DNA from 4 places in the Staphylococcus sp. IVB6214 genome. Region 3 is predicted to be linked to each of the others. Evidence: riboswitches for the same ligand, from Rfam matches in the RefSeq annotation. Region 3 holds a riboswitch; each other region holds the start of a gene.
The links. Region 3 has a riboswitch for thiamine pyrophosphate ahead of MUA51_RS01935 (thiamine phosphate synthase). Riboswitches for the same ligand answer to the same signal wherever they lie in the genome.
Positions count from the first base shown of each region.

Region 1: another riboswitch for thiamine pyrophosphate. It lies ahead of MUA51_RS03375 (ECF transporter S component); the one in region 3 lies ahead of MUA51_RS01935 (thiamine phosphate synthase).
Region 2: another riboswitch for thiamine pyrophosphate. It lies ahead of thiO (glycine oxidase ThiO); the one in region 3 lies ahead of MUA51_RS01935 (thiamine phosphate synthase).
Region 4: another riboswitch for thiamine pyrophosphate. It lies ahead of thiD (bifunctional hydroxymethylpyrimidine kinase/phosphomethylpyrimidine kinase); the one in region 3 lies ahead of MUA51_RS01935 (thiamine phosphate synthase).

Region 1 covers NZ_CP094723.1:698,105-706,442, reverse strand. The annotation lists gene MUA51_RS03390 (class I SAM-dependent rRNA methyltransferase) at 25-1,197, opposite strand; gene auxA (lipoteichoic acid stability factor AuxA) at 1,331-2,650, opposite strand; gene graF (glycopeptide resistance-associated protein GraF) at 2,887-3,018, shown strand; TPP riboswitch at 3,099-3,198, shown strand; gene MUA51_RS03375 (ECF transporter S component) at 3,340-3,915, shown strand; gene MUA51_RS03370 (ABC transporter ATP-binding protein) at 3,930-5,336, shown strand; gene MUA51_RS03365 (energy-coupling factor transporter transmembrane component T family protein) at 5,329-6,120, shown strand; gene purD (phosphoribosylamine--glycine ligase) at 6,256-7,494, opposite strand; gene purH (bifunctional phosphoribosylaminoimidazolecarboxamide formyltransferase/IMP cyclohydrolase) at 7,508-8,338, opposite strand, start outside.
Region 2 covers NZ_CP094723.1:2,143,679-2,152,016, forward strand. The annotation lists gene MUA51_RS10550 (general stress protein) at 1-141, shown strand, start outside; gene MUA51_RS10555 (hypothetical protein) at 251-925, shown strand; gene MUA51_RS10560 (DNA-binding protein) at 1,036-1,635, shown strand; TPP riboswitch at 1,678-1,780, shown strand; gene thiO (glycine oxidase ThiO) at 1,883-2,980, shown strand; gene MUA51_RS10570 (L-cystine transporter) at 3,063-4,454, shown strand; one part of gene MUA51_RS10575 (IS3 family transposase) at 4,521-5,392, opposite strand; one part of gene MUA51_RS10575 (IS3 family transposase) at 5,392-5,662, opposite strand; gene nfsA (oxygen-insensitive NADPH nitroreductase) at 5,772-6,527, opposite strand; gene MUA51_RS10585 (2-keto-4-pentenoate hydratase) at 6,661-7,437, shown strand; gene ahpC (alkyl hydroperoxide reductase subunit C) at 7,823-8,338, shown strand, end outside.
Region 3 covers NZ_CP094723.1:398,558-406,895, reverse strand. The annotation lists gene MUA51_RS01970 (LysR family transcriptional regulator) at 56-943, opposite strand; gene MUA51_RS01965 (ribonuclease FAU-1 family protein) at 1,042-1,605, opposite strand; gene MUA51_RS01960 (cupin domain-containing protein) at 1,774-2,253, opposite strand; gene MUA51_RS01955 (YebC/PmpR family DNA-binding transcriptional regulator) at 2,271-2,984, opposite strand; partial or broken gene MUA51_RS01950 (ThiF family adenylyltransferase) at 3,061-4,061, opposite strand; gene MUA51_RS01945 (thiazole synthase) at 4,061-4,828, opposite strand; gene thiS (sulfur carrier protein ThiS) at 4,830-5,033, opposite strand; gene MUA51_RS01935 (thiamine phosphate synthase) at 5,035-5,625, opposite strand; TPP riboswitch at 5,711-5,820, opposite strand; gene MUA51_RS01930 (Bax inhibitor-1/YccA family protein) at 5,880-6,515, opposite strand; gene MUA51_RS01925 (LysM peptidoglycan-binding domain-containing protein) at 6,742-7,614, shown strand; gene MUA51_RS01920 (inorganic phosphate transporter) at 7,677-8,338, opposite strand, start outside.
Region 4 covers NZ_CP094723.1:1,654,818-1,663,155, forward strand. The annotation lists gene yidC (membrane protein insertase YidC) at 1-709, opposite strand, end outside; gene thiE (thiamine phosphate synthase) at 798-1,436, opposite strand; gene thiM (hydroxyethylthiazole kinase) at 1,426-2,232, opposite strand; gene thiD (bifunctional hydroxymethylpyrimidine kinase/phosphomethylpyrimidine kinase) at 2,232-3,038, opposite strand; TPP riboswitch at 3,116-3,216, opposite strand; gene MUA51_RS08160 (single-stranded DNA-binding protein) at 3,486-3,839, opposite strand; gene MUA51_RS08165 (YwpF-like family protein) at 4,029-4,463, shown strand; gene fabZ (3-hydroxyacyl-ACP dehydratase FabZ) at 4,493-4,933, opposite strand; gene murA (UDP-N-acetylglucosamine 1-carboxyvinyltransferase) at 5,121-6,386, opposite strand; gene MUA51_RS08180 (DUF1146 family protein) at 6,473-6,703, opposite strand; gene MUA51_RS08185 (F0F1 ATP synthase subunit epsilon) at 6,949-7,353, opposite strand; gene atpD (F0F1 ATP synthase subunit beta) at 7,376-8,338, opposite strand, start outside.

The DNA.
Region 1 (8,338 bases), 300 kb from region 3:
ATCTTATACCCTTTTCTCCATCATTTAATCCATCAATGTGACAAAAACGACTTTTAAATATTTAGATGGTTTGTAGTGTGGATGTGTTTTGAAGTCTTTTGGCAATCCCATTACTTCATCAATTTGGTAATTGATACCCTTATCAGAAAGTGTTTTTTTGATCATATTCTTGAAAGCTTTTAATGTATACATACTGTGGTTCGTACTTAAAACAAGCGTACCGTGTTCTTTTAATATCGGTAATGCTCCCTCAATCAACTTGTCATAATCTTTCATGACCGAGAATGTTTTCTTTTTATTTCTCGCAAAACTTGGGGGATCAATCACAATCGTGTCATACGACAACTGATGACGTTCTGCATATTTGAAATAATCAAATGTATCCATTACATATAGTGATTGTGTCTTCGGATCGATTCCATTCAATCCAAAGTTTTCTTCTGTCATTGGACGTGAACGATTTGCTAAATCAACGCTTGTCGTTTGTTCTGCTTGTCCAGCTGCTATAACCGAAAATGCACCTGTATAACTGAACAAATTCAACACTTGTCGTTCTGCACTGTAATAATCACGAATCTTTTTACGTACTTCTTTCTGATCTAAGAAAATACCGGTCATTGGGCCATCATCAAGATGCACATTGTAGAAAGTAAAGTTTTCCTCGATAATAATTGGAAATTCAGGTGCCTCACCTATCACAAAACCACCTTGAATATCCGCATCTTTAAAACGTGTTTTTTCATAAATAGATGTGTATTCAAATACTTGTGTCATGGCAGAGATGATGTCATCACGAAATGCATAGATGCCTTGTGAGTACCACTGAATCAACAGGTGTCCATTATAATGATCAATTGTTAAACCACCGACACCATCTCCTTCTCCGTTGAATAAACGAAAAGCATTCGTCCCATCAATGTGATAATAATATTCACGTTCTTGTTTTGCCGCTTCAAATAACCGTTCAAAAAACTGTTGATTGATCTCTTCATCCGCATTATATGATAACACCCATCCGAGTCCTTTATGCTGATGACCGACATAACCTGTTGCGATATACATACCTTTGTCCGTTTTCAAATGGAACAGATCACCACTTTTCAGTGCGCTCTGTTGATAGATATCTTCTTCTTCAATCAACGGATAGCCATTGAAATATTTCGCTTCTTTCCCACTATTTAAAATTGCTGTTTTCATTTTATCAGCCTTTCCTTGATTAGTTCTTTTCTATCTTAACACGGGAGTCTGACAGAAATCGATTTTGGCGTCGTTTCCTCGTATGCCTTATAAACAAAAAGAGCGAGAGACAATGCTCTCACTCTCAATATTCCTATTCTTTTATAGCTGGTTGACGTAATTGTAGTACAAATGCAACGATAGCTGGGATAAGCATCAGTACAAGGATTGGCGTAATAAATATCGACAATAATAAACCATGAAAGAGAATTACAACATACTCTGTCATCAACTTAAAGAACAGAATGCTGATCATAAAGAGTTGAATATAGTAATGCTTTCCTCTTAGCATGAATGTAATCGTCGTTACGATATAGGCGATCGCAATAAACAATAAGAGTAATAAACTAATCCATTCATAGACATACTGTGTTTGCGATAATTGCCAATCTCCAGAAGCGAACAATGCATTACGATTGTTAAATTCTAGTAGTATGAAGAACAATAGAATGACACCACATGCTATATTCACATGTGCACGTTTAAACCATTTTGGACGTTTGCGTAAAAATGATGGAATATCATCTTCTTCTAACTTCGCCCAACCAAACCAGTTTTCTTTGATGTAATCACGTTTTTTACGTAACTTTTCAATATTAATACTGCGTCGTGTACGATGTGTAATATCCTGTGTCAATTCAGATGTACGGTTCTGTATATCCTTAAACTGCACTTTAGATTGGTCGCTGTATTGATACTTTTTACTTCTTAAATACTGACTAGCAGCTTCATCCAATTGTTCATGAAAAACAGGTAATGAACGACGTAAAAATAAGAAGTTCCAGATTGCCATCTGACCGAGTAACCACAACACTACGAAAAATGTATTGATACTCAATACATCGATCGGTGCTACTTCACGTGCTTCAAGTCTTGAATATAAGGCTAATTGTGTAAATAAATAACTCATTCCATATCCAAAAATTAGCCATAGATAATGTTGTTTACGATGTAACGGATTCAGTTCATCTTTAAACGTAATATAACCAATATGCATTAAAAATGGAATAACAAAAATAAACGCCAAAATTCCGTATACTTGTGACATAAAAATCAGTGTAAGCACAAAGAAAATGATACCGATTAATAAAAAGAACATCGAGATATCATAGTCAAATCGTGTTGTGTTGGTTAATACACGTGCAATCACAATCAGCAGAACGCCGAATGCTAAAATGATAAGTCCACTAATGAGTGGGAAGTCTCCGATGTACTTACTCATCACACGGATAATCTCATTAAAAAACGCCATGATAAAATCCCATACATTGTGGATTTGTGGCACATGGTGTTTGCCTGATTTGAGTTGTTCAATGAGCGGAATATTGATAAAAATAACGATACTCAACAATATCGCAACCGCACCTATAATATAGGAATAGATCACTTCGGTGTACTTGTTAAAAAAGGACATCCTCTCACCTCACAATTATTATATATGAACAATTGTCTTATGTCTTGATAATTGATTAATTTCAGTCTCTAGTATGAAAGATTTAACACCCAAAGACAATACATTCCATCATATGTGTTATGTTTAGCCCTTTCCAATATTTTATATCATCTTTATAAATATTTTTCCAAATGATGTTTAAGAAAATATAGAATGGATATAGAAGAGTAACAACATAAATGAAGGAGTGTTTTATGATGTCAGAAAAAGATCTAAAACAAGCTGCAGAGCAAGCAAAAGAAAAAGAAGAAACATTAAAAGATAAAGCGCAAGAAGCAAAAGATGGTATCGATAAAACAAAAGACGATATCCAAAGCACTTTAGATTAATCAGCAAAATCATGTCAAGAGGCGATTCGTCTCTTGACTTTTTAATGTAAGACATGTACATTGTGTATATCAATTAAATACGCACGCACTAGGGGTGTGAGAACTGAGATGAGGAATATCCTCAAACCCTTTGTACCTGATCTAGGTGATACTAGCGGAGGAAAGTGTACGACGTTTCGTTTATACGTAATATTTGCGGCAATAAATAGCACGCTTATTTTGAGTTGCTTACATAATATAAACATTAGCGCTTTGTTCATATATCGACGCACATCCCTATTTCCAGGATGTGCGTCTTTTATTATTAGGAGGTTCTTTACCATGAAAAAAGGCTTAACATTGTCAGACATACTTGTGACAGTTTTAGTTTCTGTCATCTTCGGTGTGGTGTATAACATTTGGTGGGTTGTTACAAAGACTATCCAACCACTCGGTTTACAAATCGATCAACTTTTATACGGCATGTGGTTTGCAGCAGCGGTTGTTGCATATCTCATCATTCCTAAAATGGGGATTGCTTTACTTGCTGAATTTGCAGCGGGTGCAGGTGAGACAATTATGATGGGACGTTTCGATATTCCAACGATTATCTATGCACTTTTACAAGGACTTGCGTGTGAACTCGTATTCGCCTTATTCCGTTATCGTTCTCGTGCATTTATGGTCGCTGTTTTAGCAGGTCTTGCTGCTGCACTTATCAGCTTACCAATCGATTGGTACTATGGTTACTTAGGCGAAGTCGCACAGTGGAATCTGATCTTGTATATCGTTTTCCGCATGATCAGTGGTGCTGTTCTAGCGGGTGCCTTCCCATATTATCTCGTCAAAGCACTCGATCAGACCGGTGTCACGAAATTATTCAGACCTGCGTCAAAAGACGATTATGATTCACTATAAGGAGAGAACTGACATTGCTTAAAGCAAAAAATTTACGCTTAAAGTATCCAAGTACTGACCATAAAATATTTGATGGTCTTGATATTGAAATAAAGGATAAAGAAAAAGTACTTTTACTCGGACCATCAGGGTCTGGTAAAAGTACACTGTTAAACGTCTTAAGTGGCATCGTCCCTGATCTCATTGATCTTCCAATGAAATATGATGACTTAGAAGTTGCGCATCATGCCGGTGTCATCTTTCAAGATCCTGATTCACAGTTCTGTATGCCTCAAGTGAATGAAGAACTCGCATTTATATTAGAAAATCAACAAGTACCACAAGACGAGATGGATCGTCGCATTCAAGATGCACTTAGCAAAGTTCAGCTCGATGTAAATCCTAAACAAGCAATCAACAAACTAAGCGGTGGAATGAAACAAAAATTAGCAATTGCAGGTACCTTACTCATGGAAGCTGATACGTTATTTTTAGATGAACCTACCGCGATGCTCGACATTGAAGCAACGCAGAATTTGTGGGACTTACTCAAAGATTTATGGACAGATCAAACGGCACTCATTGTCGAACATAAAGTAGCACATGTATGGGATTATGTTGACCGTGTTGTTCTTATGAATCATGAAGGTCAAATCATACAACAAGGATCTCCAGATATGATATTAGCCAATTATGAAGAGACATTGACAGAATATGGCGTTTGGCACCCGAATGCATGGGCGTCCGCTCCACTTCCAAAACAAGCACATGATATGTCATCACAAAAATTTCTTTTTACTTATCGAGAAGGTGCCATACAGAGAGGTCGACGTACACTTTACCAAGTGCCTGATCTAACAATAGCACCAGGGCAATGGATAACGATTACAGGAAAAAATGGTGCTGGCAAAACTACATTGTTTGAGTCGATGATGCAACTCATCCCCTACCAAGGAACAATGCAATGGAATAATCAAAAACTCAAAAAGGTACGTGATGCTGCGAGTTATATGTACTTGGTATATCAAAATCCTGAACTACAATTTATTCAAAATAGCGTATACGATGAAATCTTTGTGAACTACGACTATATGGATTCACAATGTGCTGGTGAACAAACGACAGCTATGTTGGAGTTGCTCGATCTAGCACATGTATCTAAACAACACCCTTTTGAACTTTCGATGGGTCAGAAAAGACGTTTAAGTGTTGCGACGGCATTAAGTACGAATGCTGATGTCATTTTACTTGATGAACCAACATTCGGCTTAGACAGCCATAATACATTTAAACTTATTACGTTATTCCAAGAACGCATTGCAAAAGGGCAAACGATTGTCATGATTACCCATGATTCTCACATTATTGAACGCTATCCATCACGTCATTTTGAAGTTTTAGACGGTGTATTGTACGAAGTGGAGGTGCCAACAAATGATTGAATCGTGGAAAACACGTCGAACGTTTATGGATCAAGTGAATATCGTGACGAAGCTCTTTCTAGCAGTCGCACTCTTCTTCTTTATCATCTTCATTCATAATTTTGATATGATGTTGTATTTGGCGCTTTTCATGCTTGTATTTTTACTCTGTGTAGCAGGAACCAAATGGAAAGTTGTTGCATCATTTGTAACGATGGCAACTTTCTTCGCACTCACATCTTCATTATTTATGATTTTTTATGGGAATGGTACACGTGTTTTATTAGAATTTGGTTTTGTAAAAATTAGTGTTGAAAGCCTTGTAAGAGGTTTACACCTTTCCTTAAGAACGATTGTTATTAGTTACTTCGGTTTATCGATTGCATTCACATCGCAAGTCATTATGATTTTTTATAGCTTAATGCAACATTTGAAGGTGCCACCAAAAGTTGCTTATGCCTTTATGGCAGCCTTTCGAATGATCCCATTGATGATCGAATCTGTATTTCAATTGCGTAATTCACTTAAAATGCGTTACCAAATGATTAGCAATAAAAATTACAGTGGTTTTAAGCGATTCAAACATCTTTTGATTCCACTACTCAGTCAAAATATCCGAAAAGCGCATCGCCTTTCTGTCGCAATGGAGAAAAAAGGGTTTCACGATGGGACGCGAACATATTATTACCATGTTCCATTCAGTTATCGTGATATTTTGTTAATTGTCATTATCATCGTGCTTATTGCACTTGCTTTTATGAGTGCCAATTATTTACCAATCACAGGTATTTTAGATGCACGTTAAACATTGAAGCAACCGCATATATTGCGTTTTCATGATCTCGACGATATGAAAAGGCATGCATACTTTCCCGTTTATGTATGCGATAGACATAAAAAGATGATTCGAAAACTTACCACTTCCGAATCATCTTTTCTATTACAATGCTTTATTTGCTATATCTTTACGATAAAATAAACAATCACTTTCTATTTGATCAACACGCTGATATGCTTCACGCTGTGCTTCTGCAATCGAAGTACCTTCTCCAATCGCTAATATGACACGCCCACCCGCATTGACATAACGGGTACCATTATACTTTAAGCCGCTGACAAAATAATGATCTAAGTCTGATTCAAAACCTGTCACGGAAACCCCTTTTTCATATGCGTTTGGATATCCTTTTGATGCTAGCATGACACCAACGACCGCTTCTTCTTTCCATCGCATATCTATCGGCTCTCGTGCTTTCAATTGTAATATGTGTGCCATTAAGTCACTTTCCATACGTGTCAGTAATACTTGTGCTTCGGGATCACCAAATCGTGCGTTAAACTCAATTACTTTCGGTCCTTCTTCTGTTAAAATTGCACCGATATAGAGTAAACCGAAGAAGTCATACCCTTCTTCTTTCATCGCACGTGCAATCGGTTGTGCAATACGTTCATTCGTAACATCCAAAACATCTTGACCGATATGTGGTACGGGACAATACGCCCCCATACCACCCGTATTTGGCCCTTCATCATTGTCATAGGCACGCTTATGATCTTGCGCAATCGTATCAAATGGGACAGCGTAATCTCCATTAACGAAAGTCATTAAAGAAAATTCTTCCCCTTGTAAAAATTGCTCGAATACCACTTTACCGACTTCTTCAGAATAAAGTGTTTCAACCGCCGCTCGAGCTGCTTCTCGTGTCTCGGCAATAATCACACCTTTCCCTGCTGCTAAGCCATCTTTTTTCAACACAACTGGCAAATCACATTGTTCAACATATGCAAGTGCTTCTGTTTTTGAATCGATTTCTTGATAATCAGCTGTTGGAATGTCATATTTTGCCATTAATTGTTTTGCAAAGGACTTTGAACCTTCGATCTGTGCTGCTGCTTTATTCGGTCCAAATACTTTGATACCTGCTTCACGCAATCGATCTGCAAGGCCTTCTGTTAAAGGTTGCTCTGGACCAATGACAACCCATGATACGCCGTGTGATTCTGCAAAGGCAACAATTTTATCATGCTCATTTTCGTCAATTTCTGCATGTACTTCAGCAACATGCGCCATCGCATCATTGCCAGGAATAGCAAATACACGTTCAACAAGTGGTGATTGGTTTAACTTTTTGGCAAGGACATGTTCACGGCCACCGCCACCGACAACTAAAATATTCATATGCACTGCCTCCTTAATGTTTGAAGTGACGCATACCTGTCGTCACCATTGCGATGCCATATTTATTCGCCATATCTATTGAATCTTGGTCTTTAATTGAGCCACCCGGTTGAATAATCGCTTTAATCCCTGCTTTAGCTGCTGTTTCGACCGTATCATCCATTGGGAAGAATCCATCTGATGCAAGTACAACATTGTCATTCATCTCAATCGCTCGTTCAATTGCAATTTCTGCTGACCCGACACGATTCATTTGTCCTGCGCCAACGCCCACTGTTTGCTTGTTATTTGCTAACACAATTGCATTACTCTTCACAGCTTTTACGACTTTCCAGCCTAGAAGAAGTGCTTCCCATTGCTCATCTGTTGGGGCGACATCTGTTACAACCTTCATCTCAGATTGTGGGACATCAAATGTATCTTTATCTTGTACAAGGTAGCCACCTGATACAGAGACAAATTCTTGTTCAGATGCGTCACTCGTCATTTCTACTTCTAATAAACGAATATTTTTCTTTTGTTGCAGTACTGCCAATGCTTCCTTCTCAAAACTTGGCGCAATGACTACTTCTAAGAAAATTCTGTGCAATGATTCAGCTAACGCCTGTGTTACTGGTCGGTTTAATGCTACAATTCCACCAAAGATGGATTGACTATCTGCTTCATATGCATTCAAATACGCCTGGTGAATGTTTTCTCCGATTCCAACACCGCACGGGTTCATATGCTTCACCGCCACTGCCGCTGGCCCTTCAAATTGTTTTACCAATGTTAGTGCGGCATCTGCATCTTTAATATTGTTATAACTTAACTGCTTGCCGTGATGTTGTGTTGCGCCTGCAAG
Region 2 (8,338 bases), 450 kb from region 3:
GCCGTACTTGATGGCGAAATTGTTATTCTTGTGAAACACTTTGAATCTGGCAATCACAGCGAAGTATCGCAAACAAATAGTTCATACGACACACATGACTTTAAACATCACCCATCTGAACATAAGGGCGATATTGAATAATATAGAAACATCTAACACTCAAGCAACATATCTTGCTTGAGTGTTTTTTACGTGGAGTACCGATTTGTCATTATGCTATACTAGAGCCATTAAAAAGAGGTGATAGACGATGGATTTTATTCAAATCAAATCAACGCAAGATCAATGGTATCAACCTGCACTAGACTTTTACTTAGGGAGATTAGATGCACTTGTCACTGAAGACGAGTCGGTTTTCGTCCAATCACTCAAGACAGAAAAGACGAAAAACGATTATGTTTTTTTAGTCGGCATTGAAGATGACCGTGTTGTCAGCTTTGCAACTGCGCATTATGAAGCAACGACAAATGCAGGATTCATTATCTACTTACTTGCCGAACAAGGCACACATCATGAAGCTTATCTTGAAGAGACACTCCATCAAACTGAAGTCCACATCAATGCACTGGCACAACAATTACATGGTCGTGATGTCAACTTCTTTATGTTCGAGTCAACGTTCGAGTCACCGGATGTCGATTCTAAAACGGCAGACGATATTGCATTTCGCAGACGTTTCTTAACACAACAAGGCTTTGAAAAGCAGACAAAGATTTCATATATACAACCTTCACTCGACCGAAACGGAAAGCCTGTACCATTAGACTTATATATTAAGGCGAACATTCCTTTAACGAAAGACATCTACGGTGCAAGTATCAAGTCTTGTTATATTCTCAAATATGTCTTTGCGAATAGACTGCCACGCAAAGTTATTTATCCGTTACTCGTCAAGATGGATTTGCGTAAAGAACCGAATGCATAAGCCCTTGAAATCAATCCGTAAAGTCGCTACAATGAAGTAGAGGTAAGACTGACGGCTCACTGAACGAACACTGACAGCTGTCTAAATTGTAGGAGAAAGGATCCGATTATATGCTAACAAAAGAATTCGCACAAAAATCTGGCTTAAGCGAAAAGCAAGTCCGAAAAATTGTTCAGCATCTCGAAGAACGTGGTTATCACTTAGATAAAACGGAATATCGTGGACGTGAAGCGACAGATTTTAAAGAAGAAGATATCGAACTCTTTCAAGAAATCGCAGAACGTGTTGGACAAACAAACAGTTACGAACTCGCATTTGAAGAACTCGAAAAAGAAAAAGACTTTTTACAAGTGATTGTGAAGGAAGATACACAACAACTTCCTGCTGACCAACAACTTTCTAATCTATTCAAAGAATTACACAACGAAATCAATCAAATGCGTGAAGAGCGTCAAATACTTGGACAAATGGTGACGCAAGTTCACAAACAACAAGAGGCATTGACTGAGTTACATAACAAGTTAGAAGCACAGCTTAAATCGAACAGTGCATCTATGGAATCACTCACTGAAGCACAAAAACAACAAACTGAACAACTCAGCACAACACAAAAACATATTGAATCACAAATAGAAGGACAAAAAGCATTAGCACACACAATTGAACGCAATGAGAAAAAAGGTTTTCTCCAACGATTATTCGGCGGTTAAAACACAACTTTTATTTGAGTAAATGACTTGTTTTACAATTAAATAACATGCTAGGGGTGCTCGAAGTGAGCTGAGAAAGACGGACTCTTAACTCTTTGAACCTGATATGGTTAATGCCATCGAAGGGAAGCAATTACATGTCATGTGCTTCATGATAGCCATGCAGCGTTAAAGCATGCATCACAGATGACTCAATTTCAATCATACATGTCAACTTCCTGCACCCTCACATGCAGGAGGTTTTTTTATGTTACAAACGATTATTATTGGTGGTGGCGTGATGGGATTATCCATTGCACGTCAACTCAACGCACGAGGTCGTCGCATACATATCATCGATCGCTCAACACCCCGCATGAATGCATCTTATGCGGCAGGTGGAATGTTAGGCGCACAGAATGAGTTTTTTGAAGATACACCTTTATATCATCTTGCAATGGCAAGCCGTGCAATGATGCAGGATACTGCACAACAACTCTTAAAGGAAACACATATCGATATTGAACTGCAAACATATGGACTGATTAAGGTAGCAACTACCGCACAACATGTCCCAGCAGTTAAAAAGCAATTTGAATTTCTCTCGCAGCAAGACCATGAAATTTATGAGTTATCACACAATCAATTACGCGCACGCTTCCCCCACTGTGACGTCGAAGCTTGTGCAGCATTCAAAATACATGACGACGGCCAAATCAATGCTAACTTATATACACAGGCATTACTACAATCCGTCTCAAAACTTTCGCATATTGACCTTCACTTGCAGACAGAAGTGTTACAGATTGCGCAACATGCATCGCATTATCAAGTAACCACTTCTAAAGGAACATTCTATGCAGACGAATTAGTCATTGCTGCTGGTGCTTGGAGTGGTACATTGTTGCATCAACTCGGGATCAATCTTCCGACACACCCTGTCAAAGGCGATGTAAAGTTAATCGAATCATCTTATTCACAACTGAAAGAAACCATTTTCAATATGAATGGTTGTTATATCGTCCCAAAGAAACCCAATCGCTTTCTCATCGGTGCTACATCAGAACTCGATAATTGGAGCACACAAAATAAAGCTGAAAATCTTCAATGGTTAGATGCCGAAAGTCAAGCTATGATACCTAATCTGCGAGAACATCGTGTCATTAAGACTTGGACTGGTATTCGACCGATTACGCCAGACGGTGTTCCGATTATGGGCGCTCTTCATAACAATCTATATGTCTCAACCGGACATTATCGAAACGGCATTCTACTCTCTCCCATTGTCGGTCAACTTATGGCGCAATTAGTTGATGGAAAATCTAATGCAGCCCAGCAATTAAGACCTTTTTCGCCTATAAAATAAGAAAATTTGTATGTAGGGGTTGATTTTAAGGAGACTTGCACTTATTCTTATAATACAAGTCGGAATTAAAGGAAGCATCTAAATGTCTATATTTCTAATTATACTTAACCTATTAATTTTTGCTGGGTTCCTTATCGGCCTATGGGTCATGGCGAAGAAACACGTCAAATTCCCTACACGTGTCTTTGTGGCACTTGGCCTTGGTATCATACTGGGAATCATTGTACAGCTCCTTTACGGTGCAGATAGCAAAATTACAACACAAACAACAGAATGGATCGGTATCATTGGGAATGGCTATATCTCCCTCTTGAAAATGATCGTCATTCCGCTCGTTTTCATTTCAATTATTGCGGCATTTACGAAGATTGATCTCGGTGAGAAGTTCGCCAAAATGGGCGGCTACATTTTCATGTTTTTAATCGGTACCGTTGCCATCTCAGCCATCGTTGGTATCGCTTATGCGATGCTATTCGGTCTCGATGCATCAACGATTGATCTCGGTCAAGCCGAAAACGCACGTAGTTCAGAAATTACACAAACAGCGAAAGATTTAACAGCAACAACATTGCCAGCACAAATTCTAGAACTACTCCCTGCGAACCCATTCTTAGACTTTACAGGGGCACGTGCGACATCAACAATTGCTGTCGTTATCTTTGCAGCATTTTTAGGCTTTGCTTATTTGCGCGTTGCACGCAAACAACCTGAAAATGGCCATGTATTAAAACGTGGTATTGATGCAGTATATTCATTGATTATGGCTGTTGTGACATTCGTATTGCGCTTAACACCTTATGGTATCTTAGCCATTATGTTAAACACATTAGCGACAAGTGACTTTGCAGCGATTTGGACACTTGGCAAATTTGTCATCGCATCTTATGCAGCATTGCTCACAATGTATATCATCCATTTATTAATCTTATTAGTACTAGGTGTCAACCCAATCCAATACGTGAAAAAGACGACAGAAGTAATGATGTTCGCCTTCACATCACGTTCAAGCGCAGGTGCATTGCCACTTAACATTCGAACGCAAACGAATCGTTTAGGTGTCCCACAAGCCATCGCCAACTTCTCAGGCTCTTTCGGTCTGTCTATCGGTCAAAATGGTTGTGCGGGTATCTACCCTGCCATGTTGGCAATTATGGTGGCACCCGTTGCAGGTGTTGAAATCGACCTACAATTCATCGCAACGCTTATTATCGTTGTTATTATTAGTTCATTCGGTGTTGCCGGTGTCGGCGGTGGTGCAACATTTGCATCTATTCTCGTCCTTTCAGCACTGAACTTACCAGTTGGTCTTGCCGGCGTCCTTATCTCCGTAGAACCATTAATTGATATGGGACGTACTGCATTGAACGTGAATGATTCAATGTTAGCCGGAACAGGTACTGCTAAGCTCACAAAACAACTTGATGAAGATGTCTTTAATGACAATCAATATGATGAACTGACAACAAGTCATTAATCAAAAAATACCACGTACAGCACGGCACTGCACCCTTAATATGGGACTCACATAAAAACACTTGAATTAGGCTGCTAATTTTCTGTATTGCACAGGGGATAAGTAGCCTAATTTTTGTTGAATTCGATTATTATTATAGTTTTCAATGTACTTTTCGACAATATCCTTTACAATGAAATTAGAGTTATTTAACTCATTGTTAAGATAAAATGTTTCACACTTTAGCGAGGAATGGAAACATTCTATCGGGGCGTTATCAGCAGGTGTACCTTTGCGAGACATACTTCTGATAATGCCCTTTTCTTCGCATAATTGGTAGTAAGCATGCGATGTATAGACGCTTCCTTGATCGCTATGAAGTAGACATCCTTCTGGAATATCAATTTGGTTTAAGGTGTCATTTACCAAACTTTGATCTTGTGTATCGCTAATCTTATAAGCCACAATTTCACCGTTATATAAATCGATGATTGAAGATAAATACAACATTGAATTACCAAAGGGAAGATACGTAATATCAGTAGTCAGTACTTGTAGAGGTTGATTTGCTCTAAAGTTACCATTCAGTTTATTGCTTGTAAGATAATATGCCTTCCCTCGACGTTTAGATTTCTTAATTCTAACTCTACAATTCAAATTATTTTCTCTCATAATTCTTTGTACACGTTTATGGTTTATCGGTTGTTTAGAGGCCTGATTCATCAGAGCAGTTATCTTGCGATAGCCGTACGTGTAATGATTATCTTCACATAATTCCTTAACCTTTTTAACTGTTGTATCTTCCGTTTTCTTCTTATTTTTCCAACGGTAGTAATTTGATTTAGGGACATTCAACACTTCCAAAATCAGCTTCACAGGATGCCTGTGCTTTAACTCATCCACTAATTCTATCACTACTTCAGGTACCACTTCCTTTCCAATTCCTTGTACTTTTTTAAAATATCTATTTCGGCTTGATTTCTTCTATTCTTTAACTTTAATTGTTCCAGTTCAGAAAGTTCCACTAATCCTTTATTATAGGAGTATTGTTTGCCTACTTGTTGACTAAATCGATATGTTTCACCCTTTCTATACCATCTCCACCATGTTTTTACCTGTGTGCTATTTCTAATATTTAATTCACACATAATTTCTTTAGTTGTATAACCTTCTGCTTTCATCTTCACTGCTTTAAACTTTGTTTCAACTGAATACGCCACTCTGCGCATAGAAAAAACACCTCCGTAAATTCATTTTAACTGAATTCAACGAAAGTGTTTTTATAAAGTTCCCACTATATGGGGTCAGCTCAGCACATCGTACGTGGTATTTTTTATGCTATTTCTTATTAAATCCTGCATCTTGAAGCCAGTCTTTCATCTCTAAACGCTGTTTACTACTCATGAAGTTCGCTACTTGTTCTGACCACGTCTCCGTACGTTTACCACCTGTTCTATCTGCATAATAATCAGATACTATTTTATCGTACGCCGCCAATTGTTGGCGTGCCACATCACAATCATTGTCATACGTATCAACGTGAAAGACATGTTCAAACGGTAACCGTGGTTTCGGTGTTCCATTCTCATCCTCAGACGGTACACCAATCGCCATACCGAAGATTGGGAAGGTGTGCTTAGGTAAGTCTAAAATTTCACGTACACGTGCAACATCATTGCGCAATGAACCCAAATAAACAATGCCATAACCCATATCTTCTGCCGTCAATGCAATGTTTTGTGCCATTAATGATGCATCTACTGTCCCTACAAGCAATCCTTCTGCTGATTCAAAGCTTGTCGTCATATCTTGTGCTTGTTGTTCATTCACAAGATTATGTCTATTATAATCAACGACAAACACTAATAAATACCCATTGTTCAAGACGTAAGGTTGCCCTGACACTTCTTTCAAAGCAGCTTTCTTTTCTGGATCTTCTACACCAATCACAGATGTCGTTTGTAAGTAACTTGATGTTGAAGCCATCTGCCCTGCTTCAATTAACTGTTTCACTATTTCACGTGTTAATGGCTCATTTTTGAACTTTCTCACTGAGTGATGTTGCTTCGCTAAACGATATACATAGTCTGACATATATTTCACTCCCTTATTCTTTGTCTTTATATTAGCAAATGACACTTCAAAAGGCATGTACACTGCACACTTGCATCTTTAATCACAAACCTTTATCATAAAAGTATCAATTTTCTGACAAAGGAGTGTCTTTATGACTCAGCAACCACAACAATTAGCAGAGAAAGTTTTTCAAGCTTATCAATCACAACAACCTATCCCATTTCTCAACCCTGAAGAGAATGTTGATGAAGTGTTAGGCTATCAAACACAAGATGCCTTAATTGAACAACTAAAGGCACATAACAATACAGATGTGGCCGGCTACAAAGTCAGTATGACAAGCGCAGAAACGCAAGCATATGCCAATACACATGAGCCTGCTTATGGTACATTGCTCAAAACAGTCATCCAGCAAAATGATGCCACTGTACAATTGAATCACTTGTTCGCTCCATTAATCGAACCGGAATTGGTATTTGTGATTACAGAAGACTTGCCTTCTAATCCAAGCGTTGAAGATGTGCTCAATCATTCGCAATTGGCCCCAGCGATTGAAGTACCTGATGCACGCTATCAAGACTGGTTCCCTAACTTTACATTAGGAGATTTATTAGCAGATAACACAGCGACTGGCCTTGTCGTTGTCGGAGAGCCCGTTCCCCCATTAGATTATGACAGCCTTGGCCAAGTCACAATGTCATTGAAACATAATGGTACAGAAGTCAAAACAGGCGTTGCGTCAGAAGTATTAGGCAATCCAGTCAAGTCCGTACAGTGGCTCAGTCAAAAACTGGCCAGCCATGGAAAGTCACTCAAAAAAGGAGATGTCATCTCATCAGGCACTTTCATCCCACCTATCAAGGCAGAGCAAGGTACTTATACGGTCGATTATCAACATGTCGGTCGAGTCACTGTTACATTTGAATAATGGTACAAATGGTAGGCAACACTCACCTATAAACCATCGTTTTATTAGTATACAAAGGCATTTTAAGTCCAACTTGAAATGCCTTTTCAACGCATTTAATTTTCAATAAAGGTATCATTAATTGAGAATTAAACCCCAACAATGCTATGATGAACATAGAAACATTAAGTGCATGAAACACCCTTTCACATTCGGATAGTTGCGCCTTTTCGCCTATCAAAAGATGGCGCACAATTATTTAAGTTTAATAATTGACGGATGTATCGTTCCATGGCATAATAACACTAAAGATTAGAATTATTATTAAGAAGGAATTATAACAAAGAAGACTTTGGAGTGATTCTAATCTAATAATAATCAATATATTTCTAGGAGGCTATTCACTATGTCATTAATCGGTAAACAAATTGGAGAATTCACAGCACAAGCGTACAACGCAAAAACAGATGAGTTCGTTGAGGTAACACAAGAAGATTTAAAAGGTAACTGGAGTGTCGTTGTATTCTATCCAGCTGACTTCTCTTTCGTGTGCCCAACAGAATTACAAGATGTTCAAAGCCATTATGAAAAATTACAAGAACTTGGTACAAACGTATTCTCTGTATCAACAGACACACACTTCGTACACAAAGCTTGGCACGATCACTCAGATGCTATCAGCACATTAAAATACACAATGATCGGTGACCCATCACAACAAATTACACGTTTATTCGACGTATTAGATGAAGAAGCCGGCCTTGCACAACGTGGTACTTTCATCGTTGACCCTGATGGTGTTGTTCAAGCAGCTGAAATCAATGCTGACGGTATTGGTCGTGACGCTAGCACATTAGTACACAAAATCAAAGCAGCACAATATGTACGTCAAAATCCAGGTGAAGTTTGCCCAGCGAAATGG
Region 3 (8,338 bases):
CTCAGTGTATCTGTTAGCCTTAACACGCACCTATTATTATAATGGATGTCATCATTTATCCATCAACCGTCTGAGATAATATATTCACTTCTTTAATGTATGTCTTCAATACATTAATAAATGCACTGACTTGAGGGAGCTGCATCATACTCATATCATAACTCAAATAGGTTGCTCGTACGAGAGGGCGCTCCTCAATATCAACCTTAATCTTCGTAAATTGCGCATCATCCAAATCTTTTGTCATAATTTCTGGCAGGATTGTCACACCGACACCACTTAATAATAACGCTTTACATGTCGCCACTTGATCAACTTTAATTCGCGCATGATAATCTTGTGACATATGTTGATAATACCAAGACTTAATTTGATTAATATATACCGGGTCTGCTTGGAACTCTATAAACGGTAATTTATGTAATTCTGCCGTTCTGTTCGTTGGATATATAAAGTAATGTTGATCGTCCATCAAATGGTCATTATGCTTATTTAACAACTGGTTGCCACGAACAATCATAATGTGGTAATCATTGTACTGCTGCTTGATTTCATCACTTGACCCTACATGAAGCTTTACTTCGACATTCGGGTATTCTGATGTATATTGACTTAATACTTCTGGTAACAATGTTTGTCCGACAAGCGATGAGCAGCCGATGGATAAGCTCCCGTTAATTGCACCGATATGTGCTTTAATCTTATCTTTAAATAAATGTTCTTGATTGAGCATTTCTTTGGCATGTGCAATGACCATTGCACCTTCAGTTGTTGTAATAAGTTGTTTTTTTGTACGGATAAAAATCTCAACACCAAAATAACGCTCAATTGATTTTAAGCGTTGTGTCACAGCAGGTTGTGAGATATAGAGTTGCTCAGCTGCCTTACGCAACGTTCTTGTTTCATCCAATGTGATGAGCAAACGATAATCATCCATCTTCATCACGGTTCCTCCTCTACAAGTTCGCATTGTGTGATGATCTAGTTCAATCAAGGAACACAGCCTTGTCCCTTCCGATTGTACATCTTACTTATTAACAGTCAATATCTGCCTGAGCGTTCATGTTTCAGGTGTTTATGACGGATTTTATTGAAACAATACATTGCTTTTTCATGTATACTTTGAAAATCTTCATCAATTTGAATCATGAGCTGATGTGCAATAATATATGCTTCATGATACTGTTTTCGTGTAATCTTCTTCGCACGCAATGCACGCTCTAAGTCTTCTTGGTCGACCAGTTCATATCGACCATCAGGAAGCACAAGCACATCTAAATACAGATCAACTGTACGTACCTTCCCTTTTTGCGTAATATTTTTCAAATTGATATCAAAATAATATTGTAATGGTTGCCCATCTTCATTAAACATCACCGTCAAGCTGTAACGCTTTTTTTCCGGCACAATTTGTAACCATTGGTATTGTTCATCGGCAACAACCATCTTCTTCCCTATAACTGTTACTTCTAATGGCTCTCTCACTTTGTTAATCGTAATCAAGCCGATAATCCCCTTAAATTTATTATTGTTCACTTTTACTTCTATATAATCACGGTCTAAGAGGCGACGCCAGTGACGTTTATCGATATATTTTACTTTCACAGCAACCCTCCTCCTTTCGTTTATTATATAAAATTAATAGTTCTCTGTCACTCGTTCAGTTACACAGAGATAGAACGGCTAACCCTTTGAACACTAAAAATCGGCTCAAAGAGACACCCTATTCCTACCGACATCATGCAGTAGAAAAGGGTGTGCTTATATCATCTATTATTCAATTGATTGCTTCGCATATCGGAGAATCACCGCTTCATGTTCGGGATATTTTTGTAACAATTCTTGTTGTGTGTATAACTTAAACGTATCGAATTGAAAGGCTGGTTGAACCATACAGCCTACCACGGCAAAGGCTTGTGGTGTTTCAATCGACGAAGCGAATATTGTATTTTTTGGTACAACATATTGCAACACATCACCTTGATCTACATTCGGCCCAACTTTCACTGTTTCATACGTATGATCCGGATGAATCATATGAAGCGTCAAAGTTGCGCCTGCATGATAGTACCAAATTTCATCTGCATCGATTTGATGGAAATGAGAGATGTTCGTATCCTCTAATAAAAAGTATATACTCGAATAATTAGGGCGACCGTCCACAGCATCTGAACTCAGAATTGTTTGACGGTAATAACCACCTTCAGGATGTGGTGTTAATGATAAATGCTGAATCCAATCTTTAGCCTGCATACGTTGTCCTCCACACATTATAATGAAACGTTATGGAAAATGTGCTGTACATCTTCAAGGTCTTCCAACACGTCAACAAGCTTTTCAAAAGTTGCTAAATCATCACCTGATAATTCAACTTCTGATTGTGGTAACATTTCTAATTCTGCCACTTCGAAGTCTTGAACACCTAGGTCACGTAACGCTTGTTGTACAGATGCAAATTGATCTGGCTCTGCATAGACAATTGTGAGTCCGCCTTCTTCAATGACATCACGCACATCGATATCTTGCTCCATCAACTGTTCTAATACTGTATCTGCATCATAACCTTCAAATGCAAACGTTGCAGTGTGATCGAACATATATGCAACTGAGCCAGAAACACCCATGTTGCCGCCGTTTTTACCAAATGCCGCACGCACATCAGATGCTGTACGGTTTACGTTATTTGTTAAGGCGTCGACAATTAACATTGAGCCGCTTGGACCAAAGCCTTCATAGCGTAATGCATCAAAATTTTCATCGCCGCCACCTTTTGCTTTGTCAATCGCTCTATCAATGATATGGTTCGGTACAGAATATGTTTTCGCACGCTCTAAAACAAGCTTCAACGCTTGGTTAGATTCTGGATCTGGTTCACCAGACTTCGCCGCTACATAGATTTCTTTACCAAATTTCGCGTAGATACGGCTTGTATTTTTATCCTTTTGTGCTTTTTTCTCCTTAATGTTATTCCATTTACGTCCCATTCTTCCATCTCGCTTTCAATTGCTTTTTAGATTACCCTTTATTATACATGGTATTTTTATCTGAAAGCAACATGTGTCAATCATCATGTGCAACGAATAATTGATCACGCACGTTTTCAGCTTCTTCCGCACTGCTTGCACCGTAGATTAATAACCGTCCATCTTGATATAATGTCATATCGTAGTCATCTTTCATCAATCTTTTCACATATTGATTGGCAATGCCGACTGTAATATTTGAATGAAGTGTGGCGTCAAAAGCTTCTTGTGGCAATCGTATCTGAAACACACCGCCACATAACTCACGTATGTGATCAACATCATCATATGATAAGCGTCGATATTGTCCTTGCCCACAAACTGTACATTCAGATTCTTTCAATGCAGTAACATCAACCGTTCTCATCTTTAGTGTGTGTATATCTATCGTTGTCATCTTGCTCGTAAAATGACCGTGCATCAGATAGCGAAACACTTCTGCAACAATTAAGCTACAAGCCATATGAACAGCAGGAGGTAACACACCGTTGATTTCACAGCGTTCCATTGTTTTCGGTACTTCTGGTAAAATACAATGCAAACAAGGCCCTTCACCGTGAATAGGTAGAACACTGACTTGACTTCCTACAACCGCACCATAAATATAAGGAATCTGTAACTTCCGTGTTGCTTCATTCAACAAAAAACGCATTTCAAATGTATCCATACCATCTAAGACTATGTCTGGTTTGACCTGTTCGAGTATGTTTATAATATTTTGCGCTGTCACTTCTTCATTATATGTCGTTATTTTCACATCAGGATTAATAGCTATGAGATGCTGTTGTAAAGCAATGACCTTAGGTAGCATTGACTCTGCATCAGCCGTCACATAACAACTTTGACGATGCAGATTAGACATAGTCACAATATCTTTGTCGACAAGTGTGATATGCCCCACACCGCTTCGTACGAGTTGTTCTGCAACACCACTCCTAATGCACCAACACCCATAACAATCACGCGAAGGTTTCGAAGTTTTTGTTGCCCTTGCTGACCAAAATGTGCATATTTTATCTGTCTATCATAGCGTTCCATTACAAAAAGCCAAGTCCTTCTGATGGACTGGATTGTACGGCATTATATTTGATTGGAATACGTCCTGCTTCATAACTTAAACGCCCTGCTTCGATACCCTTCTTCATCGCTTCGGCCATTTTGACAGGATCTTTTGCACGTGAAACTGCAGAGTTCAGCAAAATTGCATCTGCACCGAGCTCCATTGCTTCAGCACAATCTTTTGCTGAGCCGATACCTGCATCAACAATTACTGGTACTTTACTTTTTTCAATAATATAACGTAAATTTAGCGGATTACTAATGCCTCTTCCTGTACCAATGGGTGACGCAAGTGGCATAATTGCATGAACTCCGAGTGCTTCTAAACGCTGCGCTAAAACAACATCATCCGAAATGTAAGGACACACAGTGTATCCCTTTTCCAATAAGATTTCACATGCTTTATACGTTTCAAAAGGATCAGGTAATAGTGTGTCATCATCACCGATTACTTCTACTTTGATCATATCGCACACACCTGCTTCATGTGCCAATTCAGCAATACGTACTGCTTCTTCCGCAGTTTTGGCTCCTGCTGTATTTGGGAAAGTTACAAACTGTTCTAAATCTACATTCGCAAGTGGATTCGGTAAATCACGATCGTATAAGTGCATGCGTCGTACGGCAAATGTTAATACTTCTGTTTCAGATGCTGCAATCGCTGCACTTTGAACTTGCTCATTATCAAACTTTCCTGTTCCCAAAAATAATCTTGAATGAAATGTTAAATCTCCAATGTTAAACATATTATCCGCCTCCTACAAATTCTAATAACTCTAATCGATCATCAGGGCGCAAATAGGTAGATGCCCATTCTGAACGCTTCACAACTGTTTCATTATGCTCAACCGCCATTCGTTTTGCTTCAATTCCAAAATGATTCAATACATCTTGAATCGTTGTATCTGACTGAAATTGCTGACGCTCCCCATTTACTTGTATCTCAATCATGTCATTCCTCCTTATTCATTCTCCATTTTTGTACCATCTCATCAAATACTTTTATCGGTGTATCAAAGACACTGCGAATACATGCAATACCGATGAACTTTGGGTCAACACGCATGACAGTGTTCTGATCAATACCCCCAATCGCAATGAGCGGTAAATGCTCTGATAACGCTGCACACACCTCTGTACTTGTACGCGGTGGTGTTCCCTCTTTTGATGCTGAAGGGAAAATATGTCCAAATAGACCGAAATCTAATCGATGATTGTGTGCCTTGATAATTGATTCAACACAATGCACAGACATGCTTACACTGTATGAAGGGTGTGTGGATTTCAAGTCAAACGCCTGTTCATCACCTTCTCTGAAATGTAAACGTTGAATTCCCATATCCTTTGCTAATGTAATGTCTGTATGTATAATGACCTTTGACTTAGGGAATCCTTCTCGCAACAGAACATGGAGCCATTCAATGAGACGCTGTTGTCTCATCGGTGTTCGCAAAAGGACACCGTCAATATGTGGCTCTATCAAATTCAGACGTTGAATATGTTGCTCAGTTAACAATTCATAAGGTGTCACTGCAATAATCATGTAACCCCCCTTTCCAAACACCACTTGAGATAAAAATAAAAAGCTACTCTTCTACACACTGCAGAAAAGTAGCTTCACATTTTATACGTAAGCAAAACCACTTTCCTACGCCAGTACTAACTGGATCAGGTTCAGGAATTTTGAAATACGTTTCAATCTCAGCCAACGGTTCATATGGCACTTCCAGTGGATATTTAACCATTTAATTGTTCTCTAGTATCATCATATTAAAAACTGACCATCGAATCAAATCTTTATGATCTTTTTACTTTTTGGGCTAAGTTTAATGCGTGGCGAATGATGCGGAATAAGTTTAGAAATAAATTAAACCCCATCTCTCTTGGCGCAAAGGCACCCCGCTTCAATCGGTTAAAATCATATAACGTGTAAAGTAAGAACAGACCTAACCCAACAACTGAAATAACTGTATAAAGCATAGGGATATGAACAAACCAGCCAACAATACTCATACAGATTAGCGCGATAAGTGTCACAAATAAATATTTCCCCATACTTGATGCGTCACGAATAACAAAAAAGCCAACGACACCAAACACGACAAACCCTGTAATTGCTAATAACACAATCATGAAAAAGGTGTGTGCACCTAGATTTGCAAATGAATACATGAATGTTGCATAAGATAATAATCCTGCAACGATAGTGTAAATATGTGAAATGATTGGACCACTAAAACGCGCACGTTGCACGACCATCGTAATAAGAATGAGCATCGCTAACCCGATAGACATTGGTTGACGCCATTCCGCTGGTAAATACTGACCAAAATATACCGAAATACCAAATATTAACCAATAATACATAAAGAATAACCATACTTGTCCATATCGTTTATAGTCTGATGACTGTTGTTCTGTACTTGAACTCATAAAAATCTCCTTTATATTTCATCTTTCTTGTTGATTGTAACATTTACTTTAACATACGTATGTCACATCTCACAGTACTTTACCCTAAATCACATTGAGTACAACATGTTAAATTCATTACAGATTCGTAACATTCCACAAATTTAAAATAATCTTTGATATTATGTAAAAGATAACATTTCGAAACAATCAACGATAAAGTTTTAATACATAAGGAGGCAACACTTTGAAAAAATTCGCATTCGCACTGACAGTGACTTCTGGGGCTGCCGCAGTGCTTACTCATCAAGATGCACAAGCATCAACACAACACGCCGTACAGTCAGGTGACTCTTTATGGACAGTTGCCGAACAATACGGCACAACAGTAGATGCCATTAAACAAGCAAATGGTCTTTCTAACAACATGATTTTCCCTGGTCAAACATTGACAATTGGTGGTAGTGCGAGCAATGAGACAGCACAGTCTAATGCTCAAACACAAAATACAACATCATACAATGTAACGACGACTCAAACTTCAGGCAACGGTCACAAAGTGGTTGCAGGTGAATCATTAGATATCATCGCAGCACAATACGGCGTTACCGTTCAAGACTTAATGAACGCTAATGGGATGAGCAGTTATCTTATCCACCCTAATCAGACATTACAAATTCCAGGACAATCTGGCGCTGTATCAACATCAAATGTCAATACAGCTGCTGCAGGAGGTAATGGTGTTCAAACAGTACAAACAAGTACACAAACACAAACACCCTCTGTGAACCAAAGTAATCTTTACACTTGGGGACAATGTACATGGCATGTATTCAATCGTCGTTCTGAAACAGGTCAACCGATTAGTACATATTGGTGGAACGCAAGCAACTGGGCAAGTGCTGCATCTTCTGACGGATACACTGTCAACAATGCGCCACAAGTAGGTGCCATTATGCAGACGACAGAAGGTCCTATGGGGCATGTTGCATATGTTGAACGTGTCAACCCAGACGGTAGTATTTTAGTATCAGAGATGAACTACAATACTTCACCAGGACAAGTAGGATACCGTACAATTCCAGGTTCATTAACAAGTAGCTACAACTATATTCATTAATACAACTCATAACTAAAGCAAAAAGGATTGCGTACACGCTTTGTGTACGCAATCCTTTTGTATTAGAAAAATAAATTTAAAACAATATAAATTAACGCTGCAAGTAAAGCAGATATTGGTAATGTAATAAACCATGTTACGATCATACGTTTTGCAGTATTCCAATGCACACCTTTAATACGGTTGGCAGAACCTACACCTAGGATAGAAGATGATACCACATGTGTTGTAGAAAGTGGGAAGTGCAATGATGATGCAACGAAGATCGTTAAAGCAGATGATAAGTCAGCTGCTGCACCATTTGCTGGACGGATTTTCATAATATTACCCCCCACTGTTTTGATGATTTTCCAACCACCGACTGCTGTACCAAGACCCATTGCCGCCGCACAGGATACTTTTACCCATAATGCAGGTTCAACACTTGTTTGCATGCCCGCAACGATTAACGCCATTGTAATGATACCCATTGATTTCTGTGCATCATTTGTACCGTGTGAGAATGATTGCAATGCTGCTGTAAAAATTTGAAAAACACGGAAGTTACGATTTGTACGTGCGAGATTCGCATTTTTAAAAACAATCTTCACAATTGAATACATTGTAAAACCGACAGCAAACGCAATTAAAGGTGACAGAATTAATACAAGGACAATTTTAGTAAAACCTTGTAAATGTAAGACACTAATTGAGCCGGCTGATGCAATGGCTGCACCGGCTATCG
Region 4 (8,338 bases), 940 kb from region 3:
CAGCCGATACAGACCAGTATAAACCTAATGCGGCAGCTGATGTGTATGAAATCCAGATGATCATAATTGGTGAGATAATCATCATCATATAGCCCATTTGTTTTTGTTCAGCAGGCATATTTGATAAAGATACGTACGCTTGTAAAAAGTATAGAATACCCGCGATTAGCGTAATCCAAATATCTGGTTTATCTAGTTGGAACCACATGAAATCAGAGTATTTCGTAATACCGCCACCTGTTGGGTATCTTAATACGAAATATAGACCCATGATGATTGGCATTTGGATTAGTAATGGTAAACAACCAATCATACTAGACATTGGATTCATACCATATTTTTTGTACACTGTCATCATTTCTTGGTTAGCTGCAAGTTTGTCTTCTTGTGTACGTGCACGTTTAACTTTTTCTTGTACTGCTGTAATGTCAGGTTTTGCAACTTTCATTTTTTCACGCATCATATGCATGTTTTTATAGTTTGATAACATCAATGGTAATAATACGATACGTACAACTAATACGATAATGATAATCGCAAGACCATAGTTATTATCTAGTTCATGGCCTAACCAATGAATTAAGCTATCCATTGGTTGTACGAATGTATTGTAAAAGAAACCATCTCGGTTCTCAGGCTTACTATAATCACAACCAGCTAAAAAAAGTGTGATACCAAAAAGCATGGCTAGTAACGCTTTATTCTTCATTTTTCCACCTCTATACTATTATTCACATAAGTGTCATTTTATCATATAACGTATTCAGGTGGAAACATTTCTCATAATTTAAGGCAATTTATTTAAAATATTGTAAGTAGCACGACACAGATTTTTCAATATTGTCACTCTGTGTAATTGAAGAAATAGTGGCAATACCATCTGCTCCATTATTAATAATAGACGCAACATTTTCTTCTGTAATACCACCGATTGCGACAATGGGAATCTCTTCATCATAACGACGCATACGACGAATCATTTCGATACCACCGGCTTGTTTGGCATCGCTCTTCGATTGCGTTCGATATACAGGACCTACACCAATGTAATCGACATGTGTCAAATCTGACTGATCATACTCTTCAAAGTTACTCACACTTAGACCGATAATTTTATCTTCTGCTTGTGTATAAAAGCTTTGAACTTCTGCATCGTCTTGCCCGACATGTATACCATCAGCATCTATTTCTAAAGCAAGTGCAACATCATCATTGACAATAAAAGGAACTTGATACGTCCGACATAACTTCTGAAGTTCTAATGCTTTTTGTTTTTTTGCTTCTCCTGTTAATGCAGAGGGACCTTTTTCACGAAACTGAAACATCGTTATACCTGCTTTTAAAGCATCTTCAAGAATACGATCAAGACTTCCCTTTTTTACATCTTGCGTCCCTGCAATAAAATAAACTCGTAATTGCTTACGATCAAATCTCATCATTCTTCACTTCTCTCTTCTTTATCTCTTGTTGAAAAGCGACTGTCGCAGTTTGACTCAATGCATCTAAAAATGCGACTGAAAAAGTCCCTGGCAAATCAGCACCTGCTTTTACTTCTGCGCGTTCTGCTGAAATGGTATAGTATGATACCGCTTCAGCTAACTTCTCCAATGAAGGCTGTGTATCTTTCAATAAAAAACTTGCGACAACAGCACCTAGTAAACAACCTGTCCCAGTGACTTTTGCTAATAACGGCGTCCCATTGCCTAAAGCGATTGCTCGATCGTCTTGTACGATCACATCTGTTTCACCAGTCATTACGATAGCTGCATCATATTGATGATGTGCTTGTTTTGCCGCTTCAACAGGCAGTTGATCAAGCGTACTGTCTGTCCCTTTCATCGTGGCTGTTTCATCCACAAGTGCTAAAATTTCAGAAGCATTTCCTTTTATGACTGTCACTTGAATTTCTTCTAAAAAGCGTTTGCAAAAGTTTCTTCTGAATTGAGAAGCACCGACTGCCACGGGATCGAAAACAATTGGTACGCCTTGGCGGTTTGCTTCTTTAGCAATGCGCAACATATCTTCACCGCTTTGTTGTGTTAGTGTACCGATATTGATGAGTAACGCTTGTGCAACTTTAAAAAAGTCTGCCGCTTCTTCAGGTGCTTCACTCATAGCTGGACTCGCACCTAGACTAAGTAGGCCATTTGCAGTAAAGTTTTTAACAACATCATTGGTATAACATATAACTAGTGGACTTTCTTTGCGTACTTCGGTTAAATAATCGCTCATTAGTCCCATCCCTTCTGTGATTGATAAGCAAAGTGATTAACCGGACCTCTGCCCTGTCCTATTTCTGGAGTATGTTTAATCGCTAAAGCAATAAACGCTTTTGCCTTTGCAACTGCATCATAAACAGATCGTCCTTTCGCCAACTCTGCAGTAATAACTGCTGAGAATGTACAACCTGTACCATGTGTATGTTCAGTTGGATAACGTTCACCTTCAAAAACAAAGTGTCCCTCTCTTGTAAAAAGATGATCTGTTGCATCACCTGCCAAATGACCCCCTTTAATGACAACGCCTTTAGATCCTATCTCTTTAATAAAGAATTCACCTGCTCGATGAATCTTTTCCATTGTATCCAATTGAAAGCCTGTAATCTCTTCAGCTTCTGGAATATTTGGCGTTGCAACATCTGCGTATGGTAGCAATGTTGTTTTTAATTGCTTTCGAACTTGCTCTGCCATCAATGAATCACCACTTTTAGCAACCATGACAGGATCAATAACATATGGTATGTCAAAGTTCTTTAAATAACGTTCAATAATCATCATCATGTCAGGTGTTGGAATCATCCCTGTCTTCAGGGCATGTGGTGGTTCATCGTTAAATACACTTGCGAGTTGTTCTTCTAACCATGCAGGTTCAAGGTTATGAATGTGTTGCACACCTAGAGAATTTTGTGCCACGATACTCGTGATAGCACTCATTCCATAAACACCGCATGCATGAAAAGACTTTAAGTCTGCCATTGCACCTGCTCCCCCAGATGGATCTGTCCCTGCAATAGTTAATGCAATTTTAGGTTTCTGAATCATTTGATTACCTCCATGTCTCACTAATATACATATAGACTACATAGAGGTAACTAAGATGATGCTTTCTCACCTTGATACATCATTATCTACTTCCCTACGTTGGCATCATCCAAATCAGGTTCAAAGGGTTTGAATTTTCATTCATCTCAGCGAGTTTGCGCCCCTAGTAGTCATCAATGTTCAATTTACTTAAATTTAGCAAACTCAATGTCTTTTTTCAAATGAATACCCTGACGACACTGTAATGAATGACAGGTTATAGTATGTATAAGACGGGTCCACGCCTTCCGCATTGTGCAACCCGCCTATGAAATATTAAGAAAACGTACGATTTAAAAACTGACAAAAGTCATTAAGGTTAGGGAATTAATGAAAGAAAGTAGTATATAAATAGAGAGTATGTGGTGGATACATTTTGTTAGGGTATGGGTGGGTACTAAATAGCTAAACAAGTGTGTGGTCGTTGGATTCGATAAGGGGTGGGACTTCTAATATTTCAACAGATTCAACGACAATTTCTGTTGAAAAACGTTTTTCATCGTTAAATTGATAACGACGTGTTGTAAGATAACCTTCAATAGATAGTAGATCTCCTTGATTCACTTCTTGATCAATTTGTATCGCAACAGGGCCAAATGCTTTACAATTTAAGTAATCAAAGATGGGATGGTTATCCTTCCCTTTGTAATTGCGTTCTACCGCAAGAAAAAAGGTCACAAAATAACTTCCTGGTTTTTCATAGTACTTAGGTGCTTTTGAGACAGTGCCGATTGCTTTAATTTGATTAATACTTATCACCTCCTGAAAGTATGATAGTATAGAAGTACTTCAAAATGCAATTTGAGTTCTATCAAATATCAGTCATATAAGATGCGTAATATTTAAACATTTTCAATCTCATAACGAACTCGTTGATTATTTGAGTTATAATAAAGGTGATAAATTCAAAAAACGTAAAATTTAAAAAAATAAGGGGATGGTGGCAACATGAAGACATTCAAAGCCGTACGCTTTCAAATTGTATCTGATAACAGCAGTGTAACTGAGTACGAACTGATTGATGGGGTCATTATTAATAAAGAAGATCGTGGAACAGGATGGCTACTTGAAATTGTCATTTCAGATATTCACAAAGAACAGATGACAGCCTATATGGAAGATAATCAACTTCTCAACATTCGTGTGGTCATTACACGTCCATCTAACGATCCTGCACTCTTTGATGCAACGATTAAGCACATTACACAACTCAAAGATAAAATTTCCGTTATTTTTGAATGTCACATTTATACATTGCGTCAAGTGTATGCGGAGAGCTTATTAGAACAACTTGTTGATGAAGGATTAGAAGGAGAAGCGCTGATCAAAGCTTTCAATCGAAAAATGCAATCAAAACCTCGCCTTAAAGATGAACGCCAGTAAGTATGTTCTATACTCCTGGCGTTCTTGTTTTATTCTGGTGACTGTAAGGCAAATGTAAGTTCACAGCTACATGCAAGTTGACCATCTACCGTTGCTTTGGCTGTCCCTTTACCGATAGGTCCCTTTATTTTTGTGATTTCAACCTCTAATCTCAATGTATCCCCGGGAACAACTTGTCTTTTAAAACGACATTTATCAATTCCTGCGAATAGTGCGATTTTCCCTCTGTTTTCTTCACTGTTCAACATCGCAACCGCACCTGTTTGTGCAAGGGCTTCTGTAATTAATACACCTGGCATCACAGCATAATCAGGAAAATGTCCTTGAAAAAAGGGCTCATTGCCTGATACTTGTTTAATGCCGACACAACGCTGACCTTCTTCGTATTCTACAATCTTGTCAATCAACAAAAATGGCTGACGATGCGGAATAATTTTTTTAATTTCATTATAATCAAAAATAGTTTCCATCTACTATGATCCTCCTAAAGTCTCGCTAAAATACCTAAAAAAGTTAGGATTCAACACTTTGAAAATATGGTCATGATTCATCCATAAACCAATCATAAGACCGACATAAAATAGTACGACACTGACAATCACAAACACGATTAATTTCATGCTAGTGGACTGGTTCACAATCGCAAAATAAAACTTTTTAATCATTGATACGTTCGATGTCTGCGCCGAGTGCTTTTAACTTGCCGTGGAAATCTACATAACCACGATCAAGATGCTTTAACTCTGTAACTGTCGTTTCACCTTCAGCGACAAGACCTGCTAATATTAACGCTGCTGCTGCACGTAAGTCTGTTGCTTTTACTTGAGCTCCTTGTAATTGACTTTTACCTTGAATCTTTGCATTGCGACCTTCAACCGAAATATTAGCATTCATGCGTTTAAATTCAGCTACATGCATAAAACGATTCTCAAATACAGTTTCTGTCAAGATTTTATGGCCTTCAGCTGTTAATAAAAGTGCCATCATTTGTGATTGCATATCCGTTGGGAAGCCTGGATGCGGTAATGTTTTCACGTCGACAGGTTTAAGTTGTTCAGGTGCTGTAACACGAATACCATCTTCACGGTATTCAAGTTCCACACCCATTTCTTCAAGTTTATATACAAGACTTGTCATATGCTCTTTAATTGCACCTTTCACAAATACATCACCACGTGTAATCGCTGCTGCAATCATCAATGTACCTGCTACAATGCGGTCAGGAATAATCGCATGAGATACACCTTTTAATACTTCTACACCATGAATCGTAATTGTATCTGTTCCTGCCCCTTTCACATCGCCACCCATTTCGTTGATGTAGTTGGCAAGGTCGACAATTTCTGGCTCACGTGCAACATTTTCGATGACGGTACGCCCTTTTGCTAATGAAGCTGCCATCATAATGTTTTGTGTAGCACCGACACTTGGGAAGTCTAAGTGTATATCATTACCAACTAAACCATTTTCAGCTGTTGCGTGAATAAACCCTGCTTCTTGATGTATTTCTGCTCCTAATGCTTCGAATCCTTTCAAATGTTGCTCAATCGGACGTGATCCAATGGCACATCCACCTGGTAATGCAACCTTTGCCACACCGAGTCGTGCGAGTAACGGTCCCATTACAAGAATACTTGCACGCATCTTGCTAACATATTCATAAGGGGCTTCTTCATTCAATTGCTTCGTTGCATCCACTGATACAACTTGTGTTGCTTCATCATAAGAAACATCCGCATTCAAAACACTCAAAACATTATTGATTGTGTCAACATCACTCAAAGGGGGCACATTGCGTAATTCACTTTTACCTTCACTAGCTAATAATGCCGCAGTAATAATAGGTAAAACTGCATTCTTCGCACCTTCTACCATTACGCTCCCTTTTAAAGTTTGTCCGCCTCGTACAATAATTTTATCCATCTTCAAAAATCCTCCACTGTCTCTCTCTATGCTTTTCTTTGATATTCATATTAACTTCGATTCTTTCAATTGATTCATGACAAATGCTAAAATAAATATTTAATTTGTGTTGAAAACTGAAGTAAATCAATGACAAAATTGCTGACCCCTGTTCCGATAACAATTGCTAAAAATATCATAACAACTTGTACTTGGACAGGATATCCTTTTTTGAAAAACTGTTCTAAACGAACTGCATTTAATGCCCAGTATGCAACACAAATACAGAGTACATGCATGATAATATGTGCTACCGCAAACTGTCCTAGATATTCCATGATGTTGCTCCTCTTCATATAAATCTATATTGATTTTACATGATTTTTCACTCAAATCATACTATTAGTACTCGTAATAATGATATTCCCTTTTTGAAGAAAATAAACCAAAATGAAACCTAAAAAATAGAAATCACCTTGTCATAAATGCCATTAAAAGATTGTTCTGCAAAGCATCAAACAACGCAATGGTGTTGACGTAAAAAAGGTTTAGCCCGTAATGAGCTAAACCTTTTTGAATGATATTATTTGAACTTGGCTACTTCGATACGGTTTTCTGCGCGCTTCAATGCACGTTCTGCACGCTTCATATCTGTATCTTCTTTGTCGCTCTCAAGATAAAATGTTGCACGCTGTTTTGCTGATTTCGCACGTTCTAAATCAATATCCTCTGCTGATTCAGCTGACTGAACTAAGATGTTGACTTTTTCTCGACGAATTTCAGCAAATCCTTCAGTCACAGCTATATAGTCGGACTGACCGTCTCTTGTCACTTTGATATGACCAATTTTTAATGGCGCAACTGTCGGAATGTGACCATGCATCACACCCATCTCGCCTGCTGTTGTTTGTAAAACAACGATTTCTACGTTGTCTTCATTATAAACAGAACCATTAGGAGTGACGATATCTAAGGTTAATGTATTCATTATCCATGCCTCCTAATTTGAATTATACTTCAACACCCATATCTTTTGCTTTTGCAAGTACATCATCAATGCCACCCACTAAACGGAAAGCATCTTCAGGGATATGGTCATATTTACCTTCTAAGATTGCTTTGAAGTCTTGAACTGTATCTTTAACTGGTACATATGAACCCGGTTGACCTGTAAATTGTTCTGCTACGTGGAAGTTTTGTGATAAGAAGAATTGAATACGACGTGCGCGTTCAACTGTTTTCTTATCTTCATCAGACAATTCATCCATACCAAGAATTGCGATAATATCTTGTAATTCACGGTATTTTTGAAGTGTTGATTGTACTTGACGTGCAACTTCGTAGTGCTCTTGACCGACGATTGTTGGTTCTAAAGCACGCGAAGTAGAAGCTAATGGGTCTACTGCTGGATAAATACCCATTTCACTCAATTTACGCTCTAAGTTTGTTGTTGCATCTAAGTGGGCGAAAGCTGTTGCTGGCGCTGGGTCAGTATAGTCATCGGCAGGTACGAATACCGCTTGGATAGATGTTACTGAACCTTTCGTTGTAGATGTGATACGCTCTTGTAATTGACCCATCTCAGTTGCAAGTGTTGGTTGATAACCTACGGCAGAAGGCATACGGCCTAATAAAGCTGACACCTCTGAACCTGCTTGTGTAAAACGGAAGATGTTATCGATGAACAATAATACGTCTTGACCTTGTTCATCACGGAAATATTCAGCCATTGTTAAACCTGATAAGGCAACACGCATACGCGCACCAGGTGGCTCATTCATTTGACCGAATACCATCGCTGTTTTAGCGATAACACCACTGTCTTTCATTTCGTAGTAAAGGTCGTTACCTTCACGTGTACGCTCACCTACACCGGCGAATACTGAAATACCACCGTGCTCTTGAGCGATGTTGTTGATCAATTCTTGAATTAATACTGTTTTACCTACACCGGCACCACCGAATAATCCGAT